2 regions of the Thermicanus aegyptius DSM 12793 genome follow, and region 1 is predicted to be linked to the other one. Evidence: a T-box and tRNA genes for the amino acid it is inferred to sense, from the RefSeq annotation. Region 1 holds a T-box; the other holds one or more tRNA genes.
The links. A T-box is a leader RNA that pairs with one kind of tRNA and senses whether it is charged. The one in region 1 lies ahead of pheS (phenylalanine--tRNA ligase subunit alpha), so its partner is inferred to be a tRNA-Phe.
Positions count from the first base shown of each region.

Region 2: it encodes a tRNA-Phe, which carries the amino acid that the T-box ahead of pheS (phenylalanine--tRNA ligase subunit alpha) is inferred to sense. The anticodon was not compared.

Region 1 is NZ_KI783301.1:511,102-518,439, reverse strand. It holds gene THEAE_RS0102700 (cell division protein ZapA) at 10-273, opposite strand; gene THEAE_RS0102695 (phosphodiester glycosidase family protein) at 538-1,554, shown strand; gene pheT (phenylalanine--tRNA ligase subunit beta) at 1,669-4,092, opposite strand; gene pheS (phenylalanine--tRNA ligase subunit alpha) at 4,199-5,233, opposite strand; T-box leader at 5,279-5,497, opposite strand; gene THEAE_RS0102680 (YitT family protein) at 5,648-6,517, opposite strand; gene THEAE_RS0102675 (TrmH family RNA methyltransferase) at 6,520-7,302, opposite strand; gene THEAE_RS0102670 (potassium channel family protein) at 7,299-7,338, opposite strand, start outside.
Region 2 is NZ_KI783301.1:2,724,491-2,731,828, reverse strand. It holds gene selA (L-seryl-tRNA(Sec) selenium transferase) at 1-402, shown strand, start outside; tRNA gene THEAE_RS0114485 (tRNA-Asn) at 550-624, shown strand; tRNA gene THEAE_RS0114480 (tRNA-Ser) at 626-718, shown strand; tRNA gene THEAE_RS0114475 (tRNA-Thr) at 724-799, shown strand; tRNA gene THEAE_RS0114470 (tRNA-Glu) at 861-935, shown strand; tRNA gene THEAE_RS0114465 (tRNA-Val) at 978-1,053, shown strand; tRNA gene THEAE_RS0114460 (tRNA-Met) at 1,084-1,160, shown strand; tRNA gene THEAE_RS0114455 (tRNA-Asp) at 1,181-1,256, shown strand; tRNA gene THEAE_RS0114450 (tRNA-Phe) at 1,270-1,345, shown strand; tRNA gene THEAE_RS0114445 (tRNA-Gln) at 1,473-1,547, shown strand; tRNA gene THEAE_RS0114440 (tRNA-Gly) at 1,572-1,647, shown strand; tRNA gene THEAE_RS0114435 (tRNA-Leu) at 1,660-1,748, shown strand; tRNA gene THEAE_RS0114430 (tRNA-Arg) at 1,788-1,864, shown strand; tRNA gene THEAE_RS0114425 (tRNA-Leu) at 2,279-2,361, shown strand; gene THEAE_RS0114420 (DUF3320 domain-containing protein) at 2,507-7,225, shown strand.

The DNA of each region.
Region 1 (7,338 bases):
GGCCCTTCATCACACCTCTCCCTTCTCCTCATCAATCATCTGATACAATTCCTCCAACTCCCTTCGCACTCGCAAAAGCTCGTCGGCAATATTCACCGCAGCAAGAACTGCAATTCTCGTGTGATCCAATTTAGGATTTCTCTTCGCGATCTCCTTCATCTTCTGGTCTACCCACTCCGCCACCTGATGGAGATGGCTGTTGGATGCCTCTCCTTTCAGGAGATAGGGTTCACCATAGATAACCACGCGTGCTGAGTTGGTTCGCTCTTTCACGTTTTTCCCTCCCCATTTCTCTATTAGGGTATTCGATTCCTATTACGGAGTCAATCTGTGCAACCTTTCTCCCTCTTCTTCCTTCTCAAGTTTGGCGGATCCATCCTACTTCCTTTCCGCGAACTTTAATCAATTTTTTAGATTTCATTACCAAAAATTAATGTGCTTTTTCACTCTTTTTATACTATAATACAACGTATGACAGAAAGAGAGGATAGAAGGAATTTAATTCTCGCAGACTTTAGAAGATAGGAGAGAAAAACTGTGAAAAAGAGATGGAGAGTCCTTCTTCTGATTTTGGTTGTCTTCTCCGTTTGGTTCTTCTCCTTCGGACCAGGCTATCAATATCGCAAACTTGCAGCTGAAATGATTCTGTCCTCCCAACATCGTCAACTCGCATGGCTAACCTTCTTAAGCCCTGAGGAATTAAAGGCGATTCAGGAGAACATCGATCGTCCTGCTTTTAAGAACCTACCGGCCGACCTGATTTCAACTCCAAAGCAAAAGCAAAGTACTCTTTCCATTGAAGTAGAATCGATAGAGAGAAATTATGGGCCTGATCATTATTTTAAGGGAAAAATTCTTTATATTCCTGATCCAAAAATGGTAAAAATGGTAACCTCCACCACCCCAAACCAAGGAGAGCAGATCCAGGTCCTAGCCAAAAAGAGCGGTGCTATAGCGGCCATCAACGCGAACGGCTTTCATGACCCTAATGGTCAGGGAAACGGAGGGATTCCTCTCGGCATCATCATCGAAAACGGCGTCATTATGAATGCGCCCGACAATAACCCCGATGAGAAAGATTATGTGGCAGGCCTGACAAAAGACGGAGTGCTTATCACCGGATTTTACAGTGCTCATGAACTGATTAGGATGGGGGTGACAGATGCAGGCGGCTTTAAGCCCCAACTGATCGTCAATGGAGAAAAGATGATTAAAAAAGGAAACGGGGGCTGGGGAATTGCCCCCCGAACCGCCATCGGCCAAAAGGAAGATGGAACCATCGTCATGATTGTGATCGAAGGAAGACAGGTTCAGAGCTTAGGCGCTACCCTAAAGGATGTGCAAGATCTTCTCTACGAAAGGGGAGTCGTAAATGCCATCTGCATGGATGGCGGATCCTCCTCCATCATGTACCTGAATGGTGAAACCATCACCACACCCTCGTCCCAGGGCAATATTTCCCGCTTTTTACCCAATGCTTGGGTCGTAATCCCTGATGAAAACCAGGAGATTAAAATCGTACAAAAACCTTCGGATACGAAATCAAAAGGATGAACGAAGAAACCGACGCAAATATCGATTTTCTTGAAATCGTGGGCTCCTCACCTTGAGCTTTTCAAGGGAGGAGCCTTTTTTTGGGACTGCTTATTATCGAATCCCTTTGATCGGTTACCCCCGCAGCTTGATTTCGAACCTTTCCGTGAGTAAATCAATAATCCGTTCCACTTCCTTTTGAACCTCGTCATCGCTTAAGGTACGCTCAGGATGGCGGAAGAAGAGCGTAAAAGCCATACTTTTCATCCCTGCCGGGACATGTTCTCCTTGATATACGTCAAAAAGCTTTACCTCCTCCAAGGGGAGAGTTGTCCCCTCCTTCATGCTCTCCATAAGCGCTTCAGCAGGTACTTTCTCTCCGACCAGAAAGCTGATATCCCTCCGGCTGCCCGGGAATCTCGGGATCGGTTGATAAAAGAGTTCCTCCTCCTCCTGTTCTAAGATGGAAGTTACATTAAGTTGGAAGAGGATCGTATCATCCCGAACCCCTGCCTCTTTCGCTACGGAAGGATGGATTTGCCCTACGTATCCGATCTTCTCACCCCCTAGGAAAATCAAGGCGCCTCTCCCAGGATGAAATCCTTTGATGCTCTCCCCTTTAAAATGAATCTTCAAGGAAAGAAGCTGGAAAAGTTCCTCCAGGATTCCCTTCACGAAATAAAAATCAGCCATCACCCTTTCTCCTGTTAGAGGATGGGAGAGATATTCCCCGGCAGCCAATCCGGCTAGGTAATAAGGTTCTTCAGGGAGAAGAACCTTTTCCCCGAATGCAGTAGAATGAAAAACCTTGCTTAATTCAAAGAAGAAGAGATGATCCACATTTCGATTCAGATTATAACGGGCAACCTCCAACAGGGAGGGAAGGAGGGTCGTCCTAAGATGGCTGTGCTCTTCGCTCATGGGCCAAACCACCGGAATCGCCTTTTTCTCCTCGGCGATGGGGGCAAAGAGACCTTCCATTCTCGGGTCAATGAGGGAATAAGTAGAAACCTGAAAGAAGCCTACAGAAACGAGATACTCCCTGATCTTTCTTCGAAGGGTCTGCGCCTTCGTCCAACCGCCTTGGGTCTGTTCCCCTGCGGGCCAGGTTATGGGAATCTTGTCGTAACCGATAAGGCGTGCCACCTCTTCAAAGAGATCTGCTTCGATGGTGAGATCAGGGCGCCGGGATGGGGTGGTCACCCTGATCCGCTCTCCCTCTAAACCCACAGGAAGTTTTAGACGTTGGAATACGCCCATAACCTCTTCCAGGGATAACTCCATTCCCAACACTTGTTGAATTCTAGGCAGCGAGGTTTCCACGGTCCATTCCAACGGCTGTTCTTTTACCTTCTCCGCGGCAAGTTCCTTCCTCCCTTTTCCCTGGGCTATTGCCTCCATCAACTCGACCGCCCGCCTTAGGGCAAGCCGGATGCGGGCAGGGTCGACTCCCTTCTCGAAGCGAAGGCTTGCTTCGGAGCGAAGGCCTAATTTCCTTACCGTCTTACGGATGGAAGGACCGGCGAAATAAGCCGATTCCAAAAGGATGGTGGTCGTCCCCTGCGTCACTTCCGTCTCCTCTCCACCCATTACCCCTGCAAGACCAATGGCTCGCTCTCCATCGGTAATCAGAAGCATCTCTTCATCCAATTCCCGATCTACCCCGTCCAAGGTGATCAGATGCTCTCCCCGTTTTGCCCGGCGGACCAGGATCTTTCCTGTACCCACCTTATCGGCATCGAACGCATGGAGAGGTTGCCCTACCTCCAACATGACGTAGTTGGTGATATCTACAACGTTATTGATCGGGCGGATTCCTGCGGCAATGAGACGGTTTTGCATCCATTGGGGTGAAGGGGCGATTTTTACTCCCTCAATGAGAGCGGCTTGATACTCCAGACAATCCTCTGTCGCCTCAATCTCAATCTTCCATTCCGGAAGGGGTGCATGGGAAAATGTTTTCCCTCCGAATTCTTTTACCTCTCTGCCGAGTATCGCGCCCACCTCATAGGCAACACCATAGATGCTCAGGCAGTCGCTCCGGTTCGGGGTCAGGTCAAGGTCTAAAACAACATCATCTAATCCGAACACCTTCACGGCATCTTCCCCTACTTCTGCGTGGTAAGGAAGAGTAAGAATTCCCTCTTGAATCTCCTTGGGAAAATATTTCCCTTCTATCCCTAATTCCTGGGCGGAACAGATCATCCCTTCCGATTCAATCCCCCGAAAGCTGCTCATACCAATCTTCACTCCCCCGGGAAGCTTCGCCCCCACGACCGCTACCGGCACGTATTGTCCTGCTGCAATATTGGGGGCACCGGTTACGATGGTATTCACCTTTCCCTCGCCAACTTTCACCTTACATACCTTAAGACGATCTGCATTCGGATGGGGAAGAACTTCCTCCACATAGCCGATCACGACGCCCTCTACCCCTTTATTTCGTTCTTCTACCGCATCTACCTCTATCCCGCTACGGGTAAGTTTCTCCGCCAGCTCCCGGGGAGTAATCCCTGTTAAGTCCACATACTGAGATAACCATGCAAAAGAGACCCTCATCAAGCCTGCTCCTTTCTGATAAAACCTTTGTGATCTTTGTTCTATTGAAACATTTCATTGGGTAAATTTTCCCCACTCTTCTTTTCCCTTTAAAGAAATTCTTCCTTTACAGCCTTGCAAATTGTCCAATGAACCGGAGATCATTGGTGTAGAAATGGCGTATGTCGTCTACACCATACTTCAACATGGCAATCCGTTCTACTCCCATACCAAAGGCAAAACCGGTATATCGGGTCGGGTCATATCCCGACATCTCCAACACGTTGGGATGCACCATGCCGGATCCTAATATTTCCAACCAGCCGGTTTGTTTACACACCCTGCACCCCGTCCCGTGACAAGAGGAACAAGTCACATCAACCTCGGCGCTTGGTTCAGTAAAGGGGAAGAAGCTTGGGCGGAGACGAATGGAAGTCTCTTCTCCAAACATACGCCGCGCAAAGTTCAGAAGGATGCCTTTTAAATCGCTCATACGGATCCCCTCATCCACCACGAGTCCTTCCACCTGGGTGAACATATGGGAATGAGTCGCATCATCCGTGTCCCGCCGATAGACGACACCAGGGCAGATCACCTTCACAGGCACCCTCCCTTCCATGGCCTGCATTGTCCTCACCTGCACAGGGGAGGTGTGGGTACGCAGAAGCATCTCTTCGGTAATGTAGAAGCTATCCTGCATATCTCGGGCAGGATGATCCTTCGGAAGATTTAAGGCTTCGAAATTGTAATAATCGAGTTCCACTTCCGGCCCTTCGGCGATGGTAAACCCCATGCCGACGAAGATCTCTTCGATCTCTTGTATGATGCGGGTTAAAGGATGAAGAGCCCCTCGAGGAGGTCGTCTCCCGGGCAGAGAGATGTCGATGGACTCCAAAGCGAGCCTTTGATTTAATTCCTTCTCCTCCAACTCTTTCTCCTTCAAAGCGAGTTTTTCCTCCAACCGATCCCGGATCTGGTTGGCCAACTGCCCAATGACGGGCCGCTCTTCGGGGCTTAAACGGCCCATTCCCCTTAATACCTCCGTCAAGGAGCCCTTTTTCCCCAAATAATGGACCCGAACTTCCTGAAGCTCCTTGAGATCCTTCGTATTTTCAATTCTTTTTATGGCTTCCTCTTCCAGTATTAAAAGTTTCTCTCTCATAACTCACTCCTCCTTTAATGTATAAAATAAAAAAACCTTTCATCCGTCAGGGACGAAAGGTTCGCGGTACCACCCTTATTGAGCAGAATATTCTGCTCCACCTCAAACAGATAACGGCTCTCACCGTAGCCCTCTACTCTAAATCGTTCAAGGGCTCACTCAGGAGTGAATTCCATCTTCATCACCTGTAAGGGGCTCTCAATCGCCGACCCCTTATCCCTGTCAGGGAGCGGAAGATCTACTCTTCTCCCTCATCGTTTTCACGATTACAATTCGAAACGATATCATACATTATAACGAACGCCGGCGCTTTTTACAACCCTCGCCTTCCCCATTGTGTTGTACGTCCGTGATATTGTCATATCGTAACGCTTCAGAGAATATGTCACTATGGGACAGGAGAAAACTGCAAAACTAATGAATCGACCGTTTATTAAATCTCCCGCCCATCACATCGTGCACGTTTTCAATGGTGACGAAGGCATCGGGATCAAACTCCTCGATAATGTTCTTTAACTTCGCCACCTCTAACCGGTTGATGACGCAGTACAAGATCTCCTTCTCCTCCCCCGTATAACCGCCTTTCCCATAGACATGCGTCACCCCTCTCCCTAAGCGGGCCATGATCGCTTCCGCCAAAGGACCCGGATCTTTGGCAATGATGGTGACCGATTTCGATTCATCGAGTCCCTGCATGACGATATCGATCGTCTTATAAGCGATAAAATAGGCAATCAACGAGTACATCGCGCTCTCAGGACTGAAGAAAAAAGCGGCGCTTCCCAGGATAAAGAGATTAAAGAACATGACGATCTCCCCCACCGAAAAATCAAGGCGGCGGTTAAGGAGAATCGCCACGATCTCCGTTCCATCCAAGGAACCCCCGTTTCGAATGATCAACCCAACGCCGATTCCCAAGATCACCCCGCCGAAGACCGTCGCTAAAAAATGGGAGGAGGTAACGGCGCCGACCGGTTGTAGCAGCGTGGTAAAGAGCGAAAGCAACAGCACGGAAAAAAGGGTAGAGAGGACAAAGGTCTTTCCGATGTGCTTATACCCGATCATAAGAAAGGGTAGATTCAATAACGAGATAAATAGACCCAGGGGAAAACCGGTCAGATGGCTTACGATAATCGATACGCCTACCACTCCCCCGTCGATCACCGTATTGGGGATCAGAAACTGTTCCAATCCGATCGCCACCAAGAAGGAGCCGATCGTCAACATCAAGAATCTCCATGCCGCTTTCAGCGAAGAATGCTTGCGATGCTCTCTTCTCTCCATTCTTACCTCCCCCTTTGAACTTCATATAACATGAGCGCTGTCGCAATAGCCACATTGAGGGATTCCGCCTTCCCGTAAATGGGGATCCGCACCCTGATCTGGGCCATCTTCTCCAATTGAGGGGAAAGGCCGTGTGCTTCATTCCCCACCAGCACCACGACACGCTCGCCATAATCCACCTCCCGATAATCGGCACTTCCCTTCAAGCTGGCCGCCACCGTTTGATACCCTGCCTCTTTTAGCTTCGTAAGGGTCCAGGCCCCATTGACCCTTCGGATCGGGAGATGGAAGAGCGACCCCATCGTGCTTCGTACCGTCTTCGGATTATAAAGGTCAACCGTCCCCTCTCCCAAAAGAACCCCATCGGCTCCCGCCGCATCCGCCGTGCGGATGATCGTGCCCAGATTTCCAGGGTCCTGTACCCCGTCCACGAAGAGGAGAAGGGAGGAGTGCTTTTCCCTTTCGCCGGCGAGGAAAGAAGAAAAAGGACCCTCCACCTCCATCCTCACCACCGCCATGATGCCCTGTGTCTCCTCCGTTGCGGCTAGTTTCCGGATGACCGCTTCGCTGACCTCCCAAGTCTCTATCCCGGGGGGAAGATCACGGAGTAGGAAATAATCTCGGCCTGACTGAAAAAGAAGCACCTCCACCGGTGCGCCGCTCCGGAGAGCTTCCTCAACCAGACGGACACCTTCGATGAGAAAGCGTTTCTCCTCCTCTCTCCCTTTCTTACGCAGAAGCTTTGCCCATTCTTTCACCCTGGGATTTCGGTCGGAAGTGATCATGAGGCTTGCTCCAATTTCTTGATGTCGTCGTTATGG
Region 2 (7,338 bases), 2.2 Mb from region 1:
AAGCGGGCGATGGAGAAGATTCCGATCGTAAGGGATCTCTTCCTTCCCGCAGACCAGGTAAAGAAAAAGGCGGAAAGGTTTCTTGAAAGCATCCTAAACGAAATGGAGGAGAGGAAATGGCGGGTTGAATTAGGGGAAGTCTCATCCGAAGTGGGTGGAGGTACCCTGCCTACCCATGTGATTCCGAGCTGGGCGCTTCTTCTATCCCATGATCAAGTCCGTCCCGTCCAATTAGAAAGAGCCCTTCGCCAAACAAATCCTCCGGTCATCGGAAGGATTGTGCAAGACCGCTTCTGCCTCGATTTTCGCACCATTCGCGAGGAAGAATATCCCGCCCTTTTCCGCTCCTTATTGGATGGGTTGGCAAACGTTCAAAGAGAAGAGTATGGGGAAATGGAGTAAATTAGGGAGAAAAAACCTGTTGACTTCACCGGTGCATTGATGGTATATTTAAAAACGTCGCTGCCGTATCGATCGTGTTTCCCTTTTCGGAAAAAAGACTTGAAAACCCGATGGGTTTCATAGTATGATATGTCTTGCCCCTACTATTCCGCAGTAGCTCAATGGTGGAGCAACCGGCTGTTAACCGGTAGGCTACAGGTTCGAGTCCTGTCTGCGGAGCCATGGATAGGTGTCCGAGTGGCCGAAGGAGCACGATTGGAAATCGTGTGTGCGGTTATAAGCCGTACCGTGGGTTCAAATCCCACCCTATCCGCCATCTATGCTCCTGTAGCTCAGTAGGCAGAGCGCATCCATGGTAAGGATGAGGTCGCAGGTTCGATTCCTGTCGGGAGCACCAGTTAAGAAGTTGAAGACGGTAAACGAAATTCGTGTAAGGAACTTTGGCGCGGTTCGGAGACGGCCCGTTGGTCAAGTGGTTAAGACACCGCCCTTTCACGGCGGTAACAGGGGTTCGAATCCCCTACGGGTCACCAATCTTCCCTTACACCTCACCGCTTTTACATTTACATTGAAAAGGACGGTTAGCTCAGCCGGGAGAGCACCTGCCTTACAAGCAGGGGGTCGGCGGTTCGATCCCGTCACCGTCCACCATCCGCATGAATCTTCTGTGATCCTTCAGATCGCGGGGTGGAGCAGTTCGGTAGCTCGTCGGGCTCATAACCCGAAGGTCGCAGGTTCAAATCCTGCCCCCGCAACCAATATTTATTGTCGCACTCGTGGTGCTGTGGTGTAGGGGTCAACATGCCGGTCTGTCACACCGGAGATCGCGGGTTCAAATCCCGTCAGCACCGCCATGTATGAACAGATGGCTCGATAGCTCAGTCGGTAGAGCAGAGGACTGAAAATCCTCGTGTCGGCGGTTCGATTCCGTCTCGAGCCACCACCATAGGTCGTATAGCGATCCCCGCTCGGGGGCATCGTTTTAAGGGGAAGGAATGAACTCCCCTTGATAAAAGAAATAAAAAATAATAAAATAACTTTTGTACGGGTTCTTTGGTTGATCGTCAAATTGGGGTGTAGCCAAGCGGTAAGGCAACGGACTTTGACTCCGTCATGCGTTGGTTCGAATCCAGCCACCCCAGCCATTTTATTTCAATAGCCATAAACTTGCGGATGTAGCTCAGCTGGTAGAGCACAACCTTGCCAAGGTTGGGGTCGCGAGTTCGAGCCTCGTCATCCGCTCCATTTTCTTCATGTGCCGGGGTGGCGGAATTGGCAGACGCACAGGACTTAAAATCCTGCGGTAGGTGACTACCGTACCGGTTCAAGTCCGGTCCTCGGCACCATTTCATCGATGCGGGATTTCCCCAATTCGAATACTTCATGTGCCCGTAGCTCAGCTGGATAGAGTGTCTGACTACGAATCAGAAGGTCGGGGGTTCGAATCCCTCCGGGCACGCCATATTACGGAAATCAGAAGTCGGATGCCGGAGAACGGGAATCAGAAATAGAATGGATTTGCGAAAGTAATTGAAATCGATAGATTATGCCGGTGTGGCGGAATTGGCAGACGCGCACGACTCAAAATTGTACGAGGCGGTTTTGGTTCGCGCGAAATGCCGGGACGCCTTGATAGATAAGGGGTTTGCGAAATGTCGACCTCGCTTTTTCCGGTTAGGCATCGCCAAACTCCGTAAATTTCAACCGCTTTTGACCCGCCTCGCTTTTGTAGCGACGTTGAGAGGTGGAGTTGTGTGCGGTTGGTGTGTCGACATTACCTCGAAATGATAAATGAGTCAAGTTGTTCGAATGTAAAAATCTGTAAAAATTTTATTGTGGACAATATGATTCAACTTGTGTTATAATATAATAATATGCCGGTGTGGCGGAATTGGCAGACGCGCGCGACTCAAAATCGCGTCCGAAAGGGTGTGGGTTCGAGTCCCTCCACCGGCACCATTACGTATATTGGATAACCCAGCCCGATGGGCTTTTTTTATTTTTACCTTGTTTTCTTTAGAATTGTTTGACACTGCAAACAGGGAAATGCTAACATTTGTCGAAATATACCCATGATTGACGTAGAGGTTCGGGGGTTTGGGAAGTGAACGGCAATCCGTCCGTGCATCATAAATTGGAGATGGCTCGACAAGAATTATTGGACCTCGGATTACGGAATTCTCTACTGAATTACCGTCTTTTGAAATCCCGTGGTTTGGAAGTGGTAGGCGGGTCACCGCTGGACGTTTTTGAAATTCTGGTTTGCAATCAAAAATCGGTCACCTTCATGCCCGTGGAGAAAGGAAAAAACGAATTGCTTCCATCTGAAGCGGAAGCTGAAGAAACTGAAAACGAAATTCCGTCTTCGGAAGAGGATTTTTCGCTATCCCAACAGCGCGTTCCTGAATCCAAGTTGAAAACGAATTTGACCGAAAAACAATTGCAGGCAAGGTTGTTAAATACATATTACACAGCCCGGACTTTTATCGAAGAACAGGGCGTTAACATTTTGTATATGGCTCTTGGAATGCTGCACTGGCATGAATCCGAAAGCAGTCAAGAGGTTCGAAAGGCTCCCATTATCTTGATCCCGGTGAAACTGGAACGGACGAATGCGCGGGAACGGTTCAAAGTCTCTTATACCGAAGAAGACATCGGATCCAACTTATCCCTGATCGCGAAGGCGAAAGCGGAATTCGGGATTTCCATTCCGCCTCTTCCGGAAGAAGAGGAGATCGATGTCGTCCAGTATTTCCTTCAAGTGGAAGAAGCCATTCAAAGCGAGCCTCGGTGGACGGTGGACAAACAGGCCATCGTTTTGGGATTTTTTTCATTCGGCAAGTTTTTGATGTACCGGGATTTGGACGTAACGAACTGGCCGGAAGAAAGCAAACCTACCGATCATGCCATCCTGCTCAGTTTGTTAAATGAAGGATTTTCGGAACCGGCTTCCGTCATTCAAGATGACGATTTTATGGATCCGCATGTTTCATTTCATGATGTGCATCATGTGGTGGATGCGGACAGCTCGCAGTTGCAGGCCATTCTCGACGTCAACAGCGGCCGGAATCTGGTCATCCAGGGTCCGCCGGGAACGGGGAAATCGCAGACGATCACCAATATCATTGCCGAAGCTGTGGGACGCGGGAAAACGGTATTGTTCGTATCGGAGAAAATGGCTGCCCTGGAAGTGGTCAAACGGCGGCTGGATCACGTCGGATTGGGAGACGCTTGTCTTGAATTACACAGCCATAAGACCAACAAAAAAACGCTCCTCAGCGAATTGGCCAGAACGTTGGAGTTGGGCAAACCGAAAGTGAAAGAGTTTGAAGACAAAGTTAATGTGCTAGAAGACTTTCGTCGACGGCTCAATGATTATTGCGCGGCGAATCATACACCGGTGGGGGAAAGCGGGCTCACCCCTTATCAACTATTAGGCGAACTGGTGCGGTTCGGGCACAAGATTGGTGACGACTTTATTTTCCCCAGCCTGGAAATCAACGGGATGGAGAAATGGGATCGCTCCACGTTCCAGCGCCGTCTTCTGCTCGTGGAGGAGCTCCAGAAACTGCTGGGCACGATGGGAATTCCGAAGGAGCATCCGTTTTGGGGAAGCGGGCGAACCGTTTTCTTGCCAACGGAAGTGGGCAAATTAAGGGAGATGGTGAACAAAGCGAAACGGGCGCTCGAAACCTTAAAGGAATCTTCCCAAGCGTTGGCGCAAATGCTGCATGTGGAAACTCCTCAGGACGTAAAAGAAGTCCAAATGGTCGGTGTTGTCGCAAGCAAAATACTGGAAGCGCCGGAATTGCAAGGGGTCAAGATAAGTGCGGACGAATGGACTCAACAAGCTGAAGAAATTCAACGTCTCGTTTCGTCAGGTCTGAAATTTTCGGAATTACGGCACCGATATCGGGACATTCTGATTCCCGAAGCGTGGGATCAGGATCTGCTCGATGTTCGACAAACGCTCATGATGTACCAGAAAAAATGGTGGCGATGGTTATCGGGATCTTATCGGAAAGCAAGGAATAAGCTTTTTCGTTTATATAAGGACGTCTCTTATCAAAAACTGGATGTCCTCCAAGTTGTGGAGGACATCATCGAAGCAAGGCGTCAGCAACAATTCATTCAAAGCATGGATGCCTTGGGGGGATCTTGTTTTGGCGTGCACTGGAAGAAAGAACAATCGGATTGGACTCGCATCAACGAGTGGGTTCAATGGTTGTGTCCATTGCACAAAGAAATCCAAACCGGCCGTTTACCGGGCTGGATCATTCCTTTGTTAACTACACCCGTGAATCGTACGGAATTAGAAAACAGTATGGCAACAGTCGGACAACGTTTGGAGCAGTTCCGGGAATGGGTTGCAGAACTGGCCAACCTTCTGGAGCTCGACACTTCCACTGTATTCGGGAATTCTCAGTCGCTCTCGGATCAACCGTTTCAAGAGTTGGATGAACGGTTTCAGCGTTGGGCGGATCATGCTGATTCGATACAAACGCTGGCTTCCTACAACTTGCTGTGCGACGCATGCAACAAGGAAGAGATGGGGGCCGTTGTGTCGCTCAGCCGCACTTGGGAACACGCCTCGCGACAGTTAACCGATCTTTTTCGCTTTACATGGTATGATGCGCTGACTAAACAAGCTTTTCAGGAACGATCCGTATTGGTGCAGTTTGACGGGGATCGGCATCGCCATGTCGTGGAAACGTTTCAGGAATTGGATCGCGCTCTTTTGGAACATAACAAAATGAAACTGGCCGAAATTCATTGGAAAAGGATTCCCCAGTACGAAGCAGGAGGACAGTTGGGGGTCCTGAAACGCGAATTTGAAAAGAAAAAGGGACATTTGCCCATCCGCCGGCTCATGGAAAATGCGGGCTATGCGATACAAGCCCTCAAGCCGGTGTTTATGATGGGGCCACTCTCGATCGCGACATATCTTCCGCCGGGAAGTTTGAAGTTTGACCTGGTTATATTTGATGAAGCGAGTCAGGTCAAGCCGGTGGATGCGTTCGGAGCCATTCTTCGCGGCAAACAGGTGGTGATCGTCGGAGACAGCAAACAAATGCCACCGACCCATTTTTTCGACTCTATCACCAAAGGGGAAGAAAGCGAAGAGGATGACACCGTTGGCGATCTGGAAAGTATCCTGGGGCTCTTTCTGGCTCAAAATGCGCCGCGGCGGATGCTCCGTTGGCATTATCGAAGCCGGCACGAATCGTTAATCGCGGTTTCCAACTTGGAGTTTTACGATAACCGGCTCGTCGTTTTTCCAAGCCCTGACTTGCAAAAAGACCGTTCGGGCCTTGTGTTTCAATACTTGCCACATACCCGGTATGACCGGGGACGCAGCCGAACCAATATGGAAGAAGCCAAAGCCGTCGCACAGGCGGTCATGGCGCATGCCAAGCGGGATCCCCATTTGACTTTGGGTGTCGTCGCATTTAGTGTAGCGCAAATGCAGGCGATTCAAGATCAGCTGGAACTTTTGCGCCGGGAAGACCCGTCGTGCGAATCGTTTTTCCAAGCGCATCCCCATGAACCGTTCTTTGTTAAAAATTTGGAAAATGTCCAGGGCGACGAACGCGACGTGATGTTCATCAGCATCGGTTACGGCAAAACGGAAGACGGGTACGTATCCATGGATTTCGGAGCGCTGAATCGCAATGGAGGAGAGCGGAGACTAAACGTGCTGATCACCCGTGCTCGTTTGCGTTGCGAAGTGTTTACCAACATCACGGACGATGATATCGATTTAAGCCGCACGCAAGCCCAAGGAATGAAAGCCTTGAAAACATTCCTCAAATACGCTAGGACCGGAATCCTGGATATTCCCAAGGCCACGGACAGGGCGGCGGATTCGCCATTTGAGGAAGCGGTGGCGGAAGCGATCCTTTCGATGGGATATGAAGTCAGAAAACAGGTAGGATCCGGAGGATTTTACATCGACTTGGCTGTGGTGGATCCGGAATCGCCTGGCCGATACCTTTTGGGTGTGGAATGCGATGGAGCCACCTATCACAGTGCCAGGTCGGCGCGGGATCGTGACCGGTTAAGGCAGCAAGTGCTGGAAGGACTGGGGTGGAACATTCACCGGATATGGAGTACCGACTGGTTTCGTCATCCGGATCGGGAACGAAAACGGCTGGCTGAAGCCATAGAGAAGGCGCGGCTTCATATAAAGTCTAGCTCGAAGGAAATTCGGAAGGAAGAAGCGAATGTTTTTTCTCTGGAACGGGACGAAAGCACGCGTGAAGAACAACATGCTGTAACTCCTTATCAATGTGCCACTTTTAGAATAGGTGCGCCCGGTTACGAGTTTCACGAGATTCCATTAGAACAAATTTCTTCCTGGGTCTTGGAAGTGGTGAAAGTCGAAAGTCCTGTGCATATTCATGAAGTCCTAAAAAGAATTTGTGAGGCGGCGGGTATTAAACGGGCAGGCAATCGCATTAAGGAAGCTATCGAAAAGGCATGCAGATTACTTGTCCGAACGGGAAAAGTTGTAATTAAAGATGATTTTCTGTGGTTAAAAGGAATGAATCGACCTACTATTCGAGACCGTAGCAACCTTCCCGCTTCATCCAAAAAACTGGAATGGGTTTCAACGGAGGAGATCCGGGTTGCCATCGAAAAGGTGATTTCCGATGCGTTTGGGATGAAAGAAGATGAAATCGCTCCTTCAGTCTGCAGATTATTCGGTTTTATGCGAGTAACGGAGGAGATGAGGACTCGAATCGAAAAAAATCTAGCCAAGATGATAGAAGAGAAAGTAGTTGATAAACAAGGTAATTATTGCATGTTGAAAGAAGCCTAGCTTGGAAGACTGGGTTTCATCAATTTTAGCACATCAAAATGGGCTGCGATTGTATTCCAAAAGACCAGATCGGTTGATGGGCGAAACTGGCCGTGCTGCCGGATATCGTGACG